3 regions of the Mesorhizobium sp. WSM1386 genome follow, and region 3 is predicted to be linked to each of the others. Evidence: predicted binding sites of a transcription regulator. Region 3 holds the regulator's gene; each other region holds the start of a gene.

Region 1 (4,209 bases), 890 kb from region 3:
GAGTTCGAGAGCGCCGTGCTGGTGAAGATGGAGTAGTGGCGCTGGGCGCTCTTCCTTCTCCCCTTGCGGGAGAAGGTGGCCGAGCGAAGCTCGGTCGGATGAGGGGTGTTCCAGCTTGGCGCCGACGGCACTCCGTCACCCACCCCTCAACCGTCTCGGCGCTGCGCGCCGATCCACCTTCTCCCACAAGAAGGGGAGAAGGAAGAACTGTTCCCTCAATGCCCCTCGAACCCGATCAGCGTCCGTACCGGCACACCGAGCGCTTCCAGCTTGGCGCGCCCGCCGAGGTCCGGCAGGTCGATGACGAAGCAGGCGGCGAGGATGTCGGCGCCGATCTGGCGCAAGAGCTTGACCGCCGCCTCCGCCGTGCCGCCGGTGGCGATCAGGTCGTCGACGAGGATCACCTTCTCCCCAGGGGCAACGCCGTCCTTGTGCATCTCCATTTCGTCGAGCCCGTATTCCAGGCTGTAGGCGACGCGCACGGTCTCGTAAGGCAGCTTGCCCTTCTTGCGGATCGGCACGAAGCCAGCTGAGAGCTGGTGGGCGACGGCGCCGCCAAGGATGAAGCCGCGCGCCTCGATGCCGGCGATCTTGTCGATCTTCTGACCGGCATAGGGATGCACCAGCTCGTCGATGGCGCGGCGGAAAGCGCGCGCATTGCCAAGCAGCGTCGTGATGTCGCGAAACAGGATGCCGGGCTTGGGATAGTCCGGGATGGTGCGGATCGACGCCAGCAGCGTGTCTTCGAGCGAGGGTTTCATGAGACGGCTCTCCGGATGATCCAACTGACACGCGTGAAAGGCGGCAGGGTCCGATCGTAACCCGGCGCGACCGACAACGGCTAGCGCGATGTGGCGGCCGAGACAAGCCGCATCCGGAAGGGATCGATCTAGCAGACCCCAGCCATATTCCGCATCCGCATGATCCGCGATGGTCCGCCCGACCCCGACTATCTGAAACGGAGATTGGAGCGCGACAATTGCCCGATCGAACTGCAGCCCATCAGCTTCATGCCGCGTTCGACCTCGACCCGCATCTGCTCGAGCGCCCTTTCGACACCCGGTTGGCCGGCCGCCGCCAGGGGAAACATATAGTACCGGCCAATGCCGACGGCCTTGGCCCCGAGCGACAGTGCCTTCAGCACATGGGTGCCGCGCTGCACACCGCCATCCATGATGACGTCGATCTTGTCGCCGACGGCATCGACGACCTCGGCAAGCTGGTCGAATGCCGCCCGCGAGCCATCCAACTGCCGCCCACCATGGTTGGACAGTACGATGCCGCTGCAGCCAATATCGACGGCGCGTCTGGCATCCTCCACCGACATGATACCCTTGAGGCAGAACGGACCCGACCACTGCCTGACCATCTCGGCGACATCATCCCAGGTCATCGACGGATCGAGCATCTCGGTGAAGTAGCGGCTGATCGACATCGTGCCGCCGCCCATGTCGACATGTTCGTCGAGCTGCGGCAACTTGAAGCCCTCATGGGTGAAATAGTTGACTGCCCAAGCCGGCTTCAGCGCGAACTGCGCCATGCCGGCAAGGTTGAGTTTGAAGGGAATGGCAAAGCCAGTGCGCTTGTCGCGTTCGCGATTGCCCCCGGTGATGCTGTCGACGGTCAGCATCATCACTTCTACGCCAACCTGCTTTGCCCGCTGCATCATCGCCCGGTTGAGGCCGCGATCTCGGTGGAAGTAGAACTGGTAGATCTGCGGGCTGCTGCTGATCCTGCGCACCTCCTCGAGGCTGACGGTGCCGAGCGTGGAAACACCGAACATCGTGCCGTATTTGGCCGCGGCTTTGGCGACCGCCCTCTCGCCCTGATGGTGGAAAAGCCGCTGCAGGGCAGTCGGCGAGCAATAGAACGGCATAGCCAATTTCTGACCCATGACGGTCACCGACATGTCGATCTCGCTCACCCCGCGCAGGACGTTGGGGACCAGGTCACAGCTTTCGAAACTTGCGGTGTTGCGGCGATAGGTGACCTCGTCATCGGCCGCGCCATCGATGTAATTGAAGATCGGCCCCGGCAGCTTTCGCTGCGCCATCCGCCGGAAATCGGAAAAATTGTGACAGTCGCTGAGCCGCATCATCGATTTCCAAGGCCATGGCTGACGAAGCCTTTGCCGCTGTTGAAGTATCAACCAGATGCGGCCCTGCCAACGAACTAATTGCTGAACTCCCCATAGAGCACGGCCCTGAACACGAAAAGGGGCGCCTGAAGCGCCCCTCTCTGCCGAGATTGCCGGCGAAGTCTTACATGCCGAGGTCGGAACGCAGCTCGGCCCTGGCCACCTCATATTCGGCCTTGAAATCGTCCCGGTTGAGCAGGACCGCGGCAATGACGCTGCCGGAAATCTTGCCCATCTCGACATCGGACGGATAATGGATGCCGCCGACAACGCGGTTGTGGGCGTATTCGGCCGCGCGCGCCATGATCTCGGCGCGCCTCTCCGGAACCATGTCGGCCAGGATGATGCCCATCATGGTGCCGACAGTGGCGTGGCCGGACGGCCAGGAGCCGGAGCTCGACAGCTTGACCGCCGGCTTGACGAGATCGCTGAGCTGGTGCGGGCGCGGACGTTTCCAGACATCCTTGGCCGGGTCGACGACAGCACCTTCTGTGGCCACGACGCGGTCGAAGAAAGCGCTGAATTTCGGCAGCTTTTCCGCAGTGAAATTCGGCCCCATGACATCGGCGAAGCGCCAGACATTCTCTTCGGCATCGGCGACGGCGCGGGCTTCCATCTCGGGCGTGCGCGTCACCTGCAGCGTCAGCACCTCGCCGAGTTCGGCCTTGGTCTCGGCCGAATCGTTCGCCGGTGGAGGCGGCAGGATCATCGTCAGATCGACGTCCTTGTTGGTGACGAAGGGTTTTGCGTCTTCGGCCTGGGCGGCCGAGCCGATGACCAGCAGCAGCAGACCAGCCGCGAGCGATGCGTATTTCTTCATAGGACAATCCTTTGTTCGAGAATGCCGCAGGATCGCCAGATGCGGTGACGGCCATGTGACATGACCGTCACCGGACGCAAAAAGGGCGCCTCTCGGCGCCCCCTGCATTTTGCTATGTCCGCCCCGCTCAGTGGGCGATGCCTTCCCACACCTTGCGCTTGGTCAGATAGACCAGCGCGCCGAACAGCAGCAGGAACACCAGCACGCGGAAGCCCATTTTCTTGCGGTCTTCCATGTGCGGCTCGGCGGCCCATGTCAGGAAGGCGGCCACGTCGCGGGAATACTGGTCGACGGTCTGCGGCGAGCCGTCATCATAGGTCACCTGGCCGTCGGAGAGCGGCTTGGGCATCTTCAGCGACACGCCCGACATGAAGTACGGATTGTAGTGCGTGCCTTCCGGGATGACCATTCCGGCCGGCGGCGTTTGATCGTAGCCGGTCAGCAGCGAATGGATGTAGTCGGGGCCGCCCGCGTCATACTGGGTGAAGATGTCGAAGACGAACTGCGGAAAGCCGCGCTCGACGCCGCGAGCCTTGGCCAGCAGCGACATGTCGGGCGGGGCAGCGCCGCCATTGGAGGCAGCGGCGGCTTCCTCATTGGCGAACGGCGCCGGGAAATGGTCTGACGGCTTGCCGGGACGGTCGAACATGTCGCCGGCATCGTTGGGGCCGTCATGGATGGTATATTCGGCCGACAGCGTCTTGACCTGGGCGTCACTGTAGCCGAGGTCCGAAAGCGTGCGGAACGCCACCAAATTCATCGAGTGACAGGCCGAGCACACTTCCTTGTAGACCTTCAGGCCGCGCTGCAGCTGCGCTTTGTCATAGGTGCCGAACGGGCCGGTGAAGCTCCAGTTCATCTCCTTCGGCTCGTCGATCGGGAAATGCGTCGGTGCGGCTGCATTGTGCGCCTCTTCGGCGGCGAATGCCCAAGTGCCTCCAGTTCCAACGCCGGCGGCCACAAGGCCGATCAGCGCCAGCGAGGTGAGAATCTTTTTCATGCCAAATCCCCTTAGATTCTCTACCGCTCTGTCTTCCTGTTTGAGCATGATCTCTGGACAAACGGTTCCGTTTGTCCGGGAAAACCGGTTCCCACTTTTCGGGATCATGCTCTAGCCCTTGGTCTCTGGTGCGGCCGTGGCGCCCGCCGGATGCCCGCTGCCGCCCTTGTTCTTTTCGAGCACCGCCTCGGTGATCGAGTTCGGCACCCTGCGCGGCGTCTCGATCAGGCCGAGCACTGGCAGCGCGATCAG
Region 2 (4,209 bases), 3.2 Mb from region 3:
CAAGAGGATACTGCTCAATACTTCCCGTTAGGGTAGTGTCGGAGATTTTTTCTCCCCACGGGACCGCCCTTGTCACGGACAAAATACCGCTTGCAATTCGCAATCGGTATGCTACAGGGCAACCACTTGTGAAATACAACTGGTTATCGAGGAGGTTTTCATGTCCGAGCTGCGTGTCAACGCTTTCACCCTATCGCTCGACGGCTATGGCGCCGGTCCCGACCAGGATCTGCAAAATCCGCTCGGCATTGGTGGGGAATCCCTGCACAAGTGGTTTGTCGACACCCGCACCTTCCGCAAGATGGTGCTCGGGCAAGACGGCGGCACCACTGACGCCGACGAGGCGTTTGCGGCACGCAGCTTCGAGAATGTCGGCGCGTGGATCCTCGGGCGAAACATGTTCGGGCCGATCCGCGGTGAGTGGCCCGACGAGACCTGGAAGGGCTGGTGGGGCGACAACCCACCCTACCATGTGCCGGTTTTCGTGCTGACACACTTTAAGCGAGCGCCGATCACGATGGAGGGCGGCACCACTTTCCACTTCGTCACCGACGGCATCCATTCGGCGCTCGAGCAGGCAAGGTCGGCGGCTGGCGGCAAGGATGTGCGGGTCGGCGGTGGTGTCTCGACCATCCGGCAATACCTGCAGGAGAAGCTTATCGACACCATGCACCTGGCGATCTCACCGGTGCTGCTGGGAACAGGCGAGAACCTCTTCGCGGGCCTGGATATGGTGAAGCTTGGCTATCGGTGCACGGAGCAGGTGGCGACAGCGCTTGCCACGCATGTGATCATTGATCGAGCGTAGGTGGGGAGCGTAATCTCCCCCCTCGTGGGGGAGATCGCAGCTTCATCCGCCTCAATACTTCTCCGGCACGTAAAGTTCGCGCGGCAGAACCTGGCGCTCGTATTCGGGATTGAAGACGCGCTCCGGCAGCGTGATCTCCTCGTGCGGTACCTCTTCATACGGCAGTTGCTTCAGCAGATGATCGATGCAGTTCAGCCGCGCGCGCTTCTTGTCGTTGCCTTCGACGATGAACCAGGGCGCTTCGGGAATGTTGGTGCGGGCGAAGGTTTCTTCCTTGGCCTTGGTGTACTGTTCCCAGCGCACGCGCGACTGGAGGTCCATCGGTGACAGCTTCCACTGCTTCATCGGATCGTGGATGCGCATCAGGAAGCGCATCTGCTGCTCCTCGTCGGTGATCGAGAACCAGTATTTGACCACCGTGATGCCCGAGCGCACCAGCATGCGCTCGAACTCCGGCACGTCGTGGAAGAACTCTTCGACCTGCTCCGGTCCGGCAAAACCCATCACCCGTTCGACGCCGGAACGGTTGTACCAGGAGCGGTCGAACAGCACGATCTCGCCACCGGCCGGCAAATGCGGGACGTAGCGCTGGAAATACCACTGCGATTTCTCGCGTTCGGTCGGCGCCGGCAGTGCCACGACGCGGCAGATGCGCGGATTGAGCCGCTGGGTGATGCGCTTGATGACGCCGCCCTTGCCGGCGGAGTCGCGGCCCTCGAAAATCACCACCAGCTTCTTCCTGTGATAGGCGACCCACGACTGCAGCTTGATCAGCTCCGACTGCAAGGTGATCAGGTCACGGAAATACTGCATGCGGTCGATCGATGGCGGATGCGAGTTCTTGTAGATCTTGGCGATCTCCATCGACAGCGCCGGTTCCGACATTTCGAGCTCATAGTCTTCGTCGAGCGTGTCGGCGAGCTCGGCTTCGAGCCAGTCTTTTGCAGGGGAATTCTGTCTCACCTCGGTCATATCAGTTGCTCCGCTTGCAAGCCTGTCGGTTCACGTCCCTGCTGGCCCGCGGCCTAGAACGGAACACCTTAGCCGAATTCAATATAGGCCGGCAGTGACGGTTTTATTGCAGCCCGAGCGCGATCGCCGGCGCTGCAAATCCCGCGAGATATGATCGATCGTCGTCCTGGCATGGCGACAAGCGGACCGAATTGTCCTACAAATCTCCGGTCGCATTCCGGGCTGCCCTTTCGCGCCGCCCCAATTCAACACGGCCCCGGTTCAACACGGCCCCAGTTCAACACGGCGAATTCAACACAATCGCGAGGACTGACATGGAATACCGCACTCTCGGCCGTTCCGGCCTGAAGGTTTCGACACTGACCATGGGCACCATGACCTTCGGCGGCGCCGGCCCGTTCGCCGCGGTCGGCAACAGCGATCTCGCCGAAGCCAAACGGATGATCGACATGTGCATCGATGCCGGCATCAATCTTCTCGACACCGCCAATGTCTATTCGAACGGCATCTCGGAAGAGATCATTGGCGAAGCACTCGGCGGCAAGCGCAAGAACGACGTGCTGATCGCCTCCAAGGCGAGGATGCGGATCGGCAAAGGACCCAACGACGAAGGCCTGTCGCGCTATCACCTGATCCGCGAGTGCGAGAGGAGCTTGAAGCGGCTCAAGACCGATGTCATCGATATCTATTTCCTGCACGAATGGGACGGCCTGACGCCACTCGAGGAAACCATCGCCGCGCTCGACACGTTGGTCGGCCAGGGCAAGATCCGCTATATAGGCTGCTCCAACTACTCTGGCTGGCAGGTGATGAAGGGGCTTGCCGTCAGCGACAGCCACCACCAGCCGCGTTTTGTCACCCAGCAAATCCACTACACGCTGGAGGCGCGCGAGGCAGAGTATGAATTGCTGCCGATTTCGGTCGACCAGGGGCTCGGCGTGCTGGTGTGGAGCCCGCTCGCCGGCGGCTTGCTGTCCGGCAAATACCGCCGCGACAGCCCCACTGCCCGGCAGCTCGCCGGCTGGTCCGAGCCGCCGATCCGGGACGAGGACCGGCTCTGGCGGATCGTCGACGTGCTGGTCGAAATCGGCAAGGCCCGGGGTGTTTCCGCGGCGCAGGTGGCCCTTGCCTGGCTGCTCGGCCGCCCCGCCGTCTCCTCCCTGGTGATCGGCGCCCGCAACGATGCGCAGCTCAAGGATAATCTCGCAGCCGCAGCCCTGGAACTCAGTGCCGACGAACGCCAGCGCCTCGACGCGGTCAGCCGGCCGCCTTTGCTCTACCCCTACTGGCACCAGCAACTGACGGCAAAGGATCGCTTCGGCCCCGCCGACACGGTTCTCGACCGCAGCGCCATCTGACGGACATCAGGTTCTAGCCCCCGATGAACCGCCAGAGTTCGGGATAGGGTTCGAGCTGGCCGCTGAGCACGAAATATTTGTAGAGCACGAGCAGGGAGATCGCCTGCTCGTCTCGCTGGTTGGAGAACTTGCGGCAATGCGCATTGGCCGCGAGGACGATGCGCTCCGCCGCGGCCGGGTGCCGTTCGAAATAGCTTACTTTTTCGGCCAGATCGGCGAAATCCGGATCGAGCGGCACATAGTGGACATTGGCCTCGAGCTGGCTCTCCCTAAACCACGTCTCGTAGGTCGGCGGCGGCATCAGGCAGAGCGAGTTCGAATTCATGATCCACTTCAGATTGGTCGCCACGTCGTTGCCCTCCAGCGAGACGATATAGCGATAGCGCAGGTGCTGGGCGATGCTGAGAAAGGGCTTGCTGTACTTTGCCGGCGCGTTCGGCTTGTGCGAGCCCGCATCGCAGAACGGCAAGTCGCGCACGGCATCCAGAAACCTTGTCCTGAGCGGATTGTTGAGATCGCCACGCCAGACCACGGCCGGCAATTTGTCGGCGAAGGCAACCGTGTCGACAGGCATGTAGAAGTGGCGGAACTTGTTGAACTTCATGAGCACCGCATTGTCGTTGTCGGCCCGGATCGGGCGATCCTTGACGAATGACGGCACCTTGGGCACCTCGATGACGTCGCCAAACTCCAGGTCGAGGCGCAGTCCGGCATCGAAGTAACGGGCAAATTCCTTCAGGTCGTAGTAATACATGCTGCGTGTCGACGGCAGGCTGTCGATACGGACGGCATCGGGGCTGGGCGAGAACGTGTCGTGCAGTTTGTTGTAGTCGTTCAATCGTTGGCGGACGGCCTCATCGGAGAGCCTGGCCTGCTCGAGGCGACCTGCCAGCCGTCGTCGGAAGATTGCCTGTGGTGCGACATCGCGTATGACATTCCGCGCATAGTAGAAAACCTTTTGGGTCGTTCGCTGTATGGTGGCCATCGTTCTCTGATCAAAACAAGCGCCAGCAAACGCACGACAGCCGGAATAGTTCCTCGCCGCCCTCCAGCTTGGTCGTGTCAGAGATT
Region 3 (4,209 bases):
AGCTGCGAGGCGATCTCGGCGGCATTCTTGCCGAGCTCGCGCGCGTCCTTCCACACCGACACGGTCTGGGTGCCGAGCGCGATGCGGTTGAGTGCCGCATGGTCGCCGTCCTGGCCGGACACCGGCACGGTGCCGGAAAGGCCTTGCGCCGTCAGCGCCGCGACGACGCCGCCTGCGGTGCCGTCATTGGCCGCGACCACCGCGTCGACCTTGTTGTCGTTGGCGGTCAGGAACTGTTCCATGTTCTTCTGGGCGTTGGCGGGCAGCCAGCCGTCCGTATAGGCTTCGCCGACATTCTTGATCTTGCCGTTGTCGATGGCTTCCTTGAGCACTTCCATCGAGCCCGAGAACAGGAAGTCGGCATTCGGATCGGCACCCGAGCCCTTGATGAAGACGTAGTTGCCTTCCGGCTTGGCCTTGAACACCGCGCTGGCCTGCAAGCGGCCGACTTCCTTGTTGTCGAAGGTCAGGTAGAAGACGTCCTTGTTCTCGATCAGGCGATCATAACCGACGACCGGAATGCCTTCGTCCAATGCCTTCTGCACCGCCGGGCCGATGGCCGAGGCGTCCTGCGCCAGGATGATCAGCGAATTGGCGCCTTGCGAGATCAGGCTTTCGACATCGGTGAGTTGCTTGCCGGGATTGGACTGCGCGTCGGCGGAAATGTACTTGTCGCCGGCGGCCTCGATCGCTTTTTTCATCGCGGCCTCGTCGGTCTTCCAGCGCTCTTCCTGGAAGTTGGACCAGGAAACACCGATGACCTTGTCCTTCGCCTGCGCGACCGACGCAAGCGTCAGCGACATGGCGACACCCGCCAGGATGGCGGCTGTGAATTTCTTCATGATATTCCTCCCTGCGCCGCGTATGGCGCGACCAAACTGACCCTAAGGCCGGCACAAAGGCCCTATTTTTTCGAGCCTCGAAAAAACACTGGTCCATCGCCGGAACACTGTCAACAATGATTCTGATGGATTTTGAGGTGCCTCGGACTTTTTTTCGAGCTCCGGAATAAATAATGACAGCGTGCGGCGCTTCTGCCAGTATTTGGCGGCTTCGCTGGCGGCCTTCGGGAGGCACGAAAGGCCGCGGCGACCGGGAGGATGTGGGAAACATGTCGGTCGGAATCCGCCACGACGATCTGCGCCGGCGCAACCGCGCCATGGTGATCTCGGCCGTGCGCCGTGCCGGTCAGCCTTCGCGCACCGAGATCGCCGCCACCACCGGTCTCAGCCACTCGACCATCTCGGCGATCTCCTCCGACCTGATCGGCGAAGGCGTCCTGACCGAGGGCAAGCCGAGCGAGGCCGGGTCGCTGAAACGCGGCCGACCGCAGGTCGGCCTCACACTCAACCCGGAGGCGGCGGCGGTGATGACCGTGGTGCTGTCGCTGAATTTCCTGTCGGTCGCCGTCATCGACTATGCCGGCCAGGTGATATCGGAGGAACAGCGCCGGCTGGACACGCTGACCATGTCGCGCGAGGCGCTGATCGGCGAATGCGTTGCCATCGTGCGGCGCCGCATCGACGATCCCGACGTCGACGTCCGCAGCGTCGCCCGCATCGCACTGGCCATCCAGGGCATCACCGACACCGAGGCGCGCGCCATGCTGTGGTCGCCGATCACGCCGCAGACCGACATCGCCTTCGCCGACATATTCGAAGCCGAGTTCGGCATCCCCGCCACCATGGAAAACGACTGCAACATGATGGCGGTGGCGCTGCGCTGGCGCGATCCCGAGCGCTACCGCGACGACTTCATCGCCATCCTGTTGTCGCATGGCATCGGCATGGGCCTGGTGCTGAAGGGCGAACTGTTCACCGGCACCCACTCCTCGGGCGGCGAGTTCGGCCACATGATCCACCGGCCGGGCGGCGCGCTCTGCCGCTGCGGACGGCGCGGCTGCGTCGAGGCCTATGCCGGCAACTATGCTATCTGGCGCAATGCGAGGCAGCTTGGCGAGGACACCGAACCGGTCGACGTCAGCGACGCCGACATGCGGACGCTGGCGGCCTCGGCGCGCGACAAGGACGGCCCGGAGCGCCAGGCCTATCGCAAGGCCGGCGAGGCGCTCGGCTATGGCCTGGGCAGCCTGTTCGCGCTAATCGATCCCGCCCCCGTCGCCATGGTCGGCGTCAGCGCCGCCGCCTTCGACCTGATCGAGCCGGCCTTGCGCGAGGCGATTGCCCGGACCGCCGGTGGCCAGCACTCGGAATCGATCTCCTTCGACACCGAGCCGAACGAACTGCCGCTGATCCGCGAAGGCTGCGCCATGCGCGCTCTGACCTTCGTCGACCAGGAAATTTTCGCGCCAGGCGCGCAGGCGAGAGGGGGCGCCGCTGGGAAGAACGTGGCGTGAAATCGAAGCCATCGTAACACCCGTGGGTTGGACAAAGCCTCACGACTTCGTCATCCCTGGGCGGAGCAGGAGCGAAGCTCCGTCGCGGAGACCCTGGGATCCATGCCGCGACCTTGGCCACGGAGTGCAGCGGAGCAGAATTCCGCACCGAGGCAACGCTTCGAAGTCGCGGCATGGATCCTCGGGTCTACGCCGCGTCGCTTCGCTCCTTGCTCCGCCCGTGGAGGACGAAGCAATGGACGTTTTCGCGAATCGCCAAGGTAAAGCGATCCGGCTTAAGCACGAAATCCGACTGTCTAACCTTCCGCGCCGAAGAACCTAATCTTCCCGGATCGCGTAGCCCGCCCCACGAATCGTGCGGATCACATCCGGCATGCGGCCATTGTTGACCGCCTTGCGCAGCCGCCCGACATGCACGTCGACGGTGCGCTCGTCGATGTAGATCGTCTCGCCCCAGACATTGTCGAGCAACTGGCTGCGCGAGAACACGCGGCCGGGATGGCGCATCATGAATTCGAGCAGGCGGAACTCGGTCGGTCCGAGCCGGATCTCGCTCTTTTTGCGGTAGACGCGGTGCGATTCGCGGTCGAGCACGATATCGCCGACCTTGAGCACGCTGGACAGCACTTCAGGTTTGGCGCGGCGCAGCAGCGCCTTGACGCGTGCCATGAATTCCGGCGTCGAGAACGGCTTGACCAGATAGTCGTCGGCGCCGGTCGACAGGCCGCGCACGCGGTCGCTCTCCTCGCCCCGCGCGGTCAGCATGATGATCGGCAGCCGCTCGGTCTCGGGCCGCATCCGCAGGCGCCGGCAGAGTTCGATGCCGGACACCGCCGGCACCATCCAGTCGAGCACCAGAAGGTCGGGCACGTTCTCCTGCAGGCGGATCTCCGCCTCGTCGCCGCGCGTCACCACCTCGACCTGGTAGCCTTCCGATTCCAGATTGTAGCGGAGCAGCACCCCTAGCGGCTCCTCATCCTCCACCACCATGATGCGTGGCGCGATCATCGGCTGGTCACCCCTGCTATGCCGCCGGCGCCGACATCGCGGTTTCGTCCTGCTTCGGGCGATTGGCGGGCAGCTGCGTGCCGGTCAGCACATAATACGCATTCTCGGCGATATTGGTCACGTGGTCGCCGATGCGTTCGAGGTTCTTGGCACAGAACAGAAGATGCGTGCAGGCGGTGATGTTGCGCGGATCTTCCATCATGTAGGTCAGCAGTTCTCGGAACACCGAAGTGTATTTGACGTCGATACGCTCGTCGTCGGCGCGCAGCTTGGCCAGTGCGGCGGCATCGCGCGCCGCATATTCCTCGATGACACCTTGAACCTGGATCAGCACCAGCTGCGCCATCGCGTCGATGGAGTGCGACAGGTCGCGCGGCGTGGCGGAGAGCCCGACCGTGCCGACGCGCTTGGCGATGTTCTTGGCAAGGTCGCCGATGCGTTCGAGATCGCCGGCCATGCGGATCGAGCCGACGACGTGGCGCAGATCGTCGGCCATCGGCTGGCGCTTGGCGATCAGCGTGATGGCGCGGTCGTCCAGCTCGCGCTGGCGCGCGTCCATGATCGCGTCATCGGAGACGACGCGTTGGGCGAGCGCATTGTCGGAGTTCAGCAGCGCCTTGGTGGCACCGCCGACCATCGAGCCGGCGAGGTCGCCCATGTCGCTGATCAGCCTGCTGATCTGTCCGAGATCTTCGTCGAAGGCTGCAACCGTGTGTTCGGCCATGATCCTGGTCCTCGTATGCGTGATCAGCCGAAGCGGCCGGTGATGTAGTCCTGCGTGCGCTTTTCGCGGGGCGACGTGAAGATCTTCTCCGTCTTGTCGAACTCGACCAGTTCGCCCAGAT

The links. The regulator PhoB, encoded in region 3, activates phosphate uptake and scavenging genes when phosphate is short. The targets are predictions, from matches to a motif close to TGTCATNNANCTGTCAT.
Region 1: a site for PhoB is predicted at 3,002-3,018, ahead of AC0NIH_RS11290 (acid phosphatase). Genes of this name have one in related genera too.
Region 2: a site for PhoB is predicted at 1,875-1,891, ahead of ppk2 (polyphosphate kinase 2). Genes of this name have one in related genera too.

Annotation. Positions count from the first base shown of each region.
Region 1 is NZ_CM148373.1:2,303,938-2,308,146, reverse strand. It holds gene AC0NIH_RS11305 (MaoC family dehydratase) at 1-36, shown strand, start outside; gene AC0NIH_RS11300 (adenine phosphoribosyltransferase) at 216-761, opposite strand; gene AC0NIH_RS11295 (alpha-hydroxy acid oxidase) at 950-2,095, opposite strand; gene AC0NIH_RS11290 (acid phosphatase) at 2,262-2,957, opposite strand; gene AC0NIH_RS11285 (cytochrome c1) at 3,085-3,957, opposite strand; gene AC0NIH_RS11280 (cytochrome b) at 4,069-4,209, opposite strand, start outside.
Region 2 is NZ_CM148373.1:4,927,219-4,931,427, forward strand. It holds gene AC0NIH_RS24280 (dihydrofolate reductase family protein) at 161-808, shown strand; gene ppk2 (polyphosphate kinase 2) at 860-1,780, opposite strand; gene AC0NIH_RS24290 (aldo/keto reductase) at 2,095-3,138, shown strand; gene AC0NIH_RS24295 (glycosyl transferase family 90) at 3,152-4,123, opposite strand.
Region 3 is NZ_CM148373.1:1,411,219-1,415,427, reverse strand. It holds gene xylF (D-xylose ABC transporter substrate-binding protein) at 1-842, opposite strand, end outside; gene AC0NIH_RS06925 (ROK family protein) at 1,112-2,356, shown strand; gene phoB (phosphate regulon transcriptional regulator PhoB) at 2,675-3,364, opposite strand; gene phoU (phosphate signaling complex protein PhoU) at 3,381-4,088, opposite strand; gene pstB (phosphate ABC transporter ATP-binding protein PstB) at 4,112-4,209, opposite strand, start outside.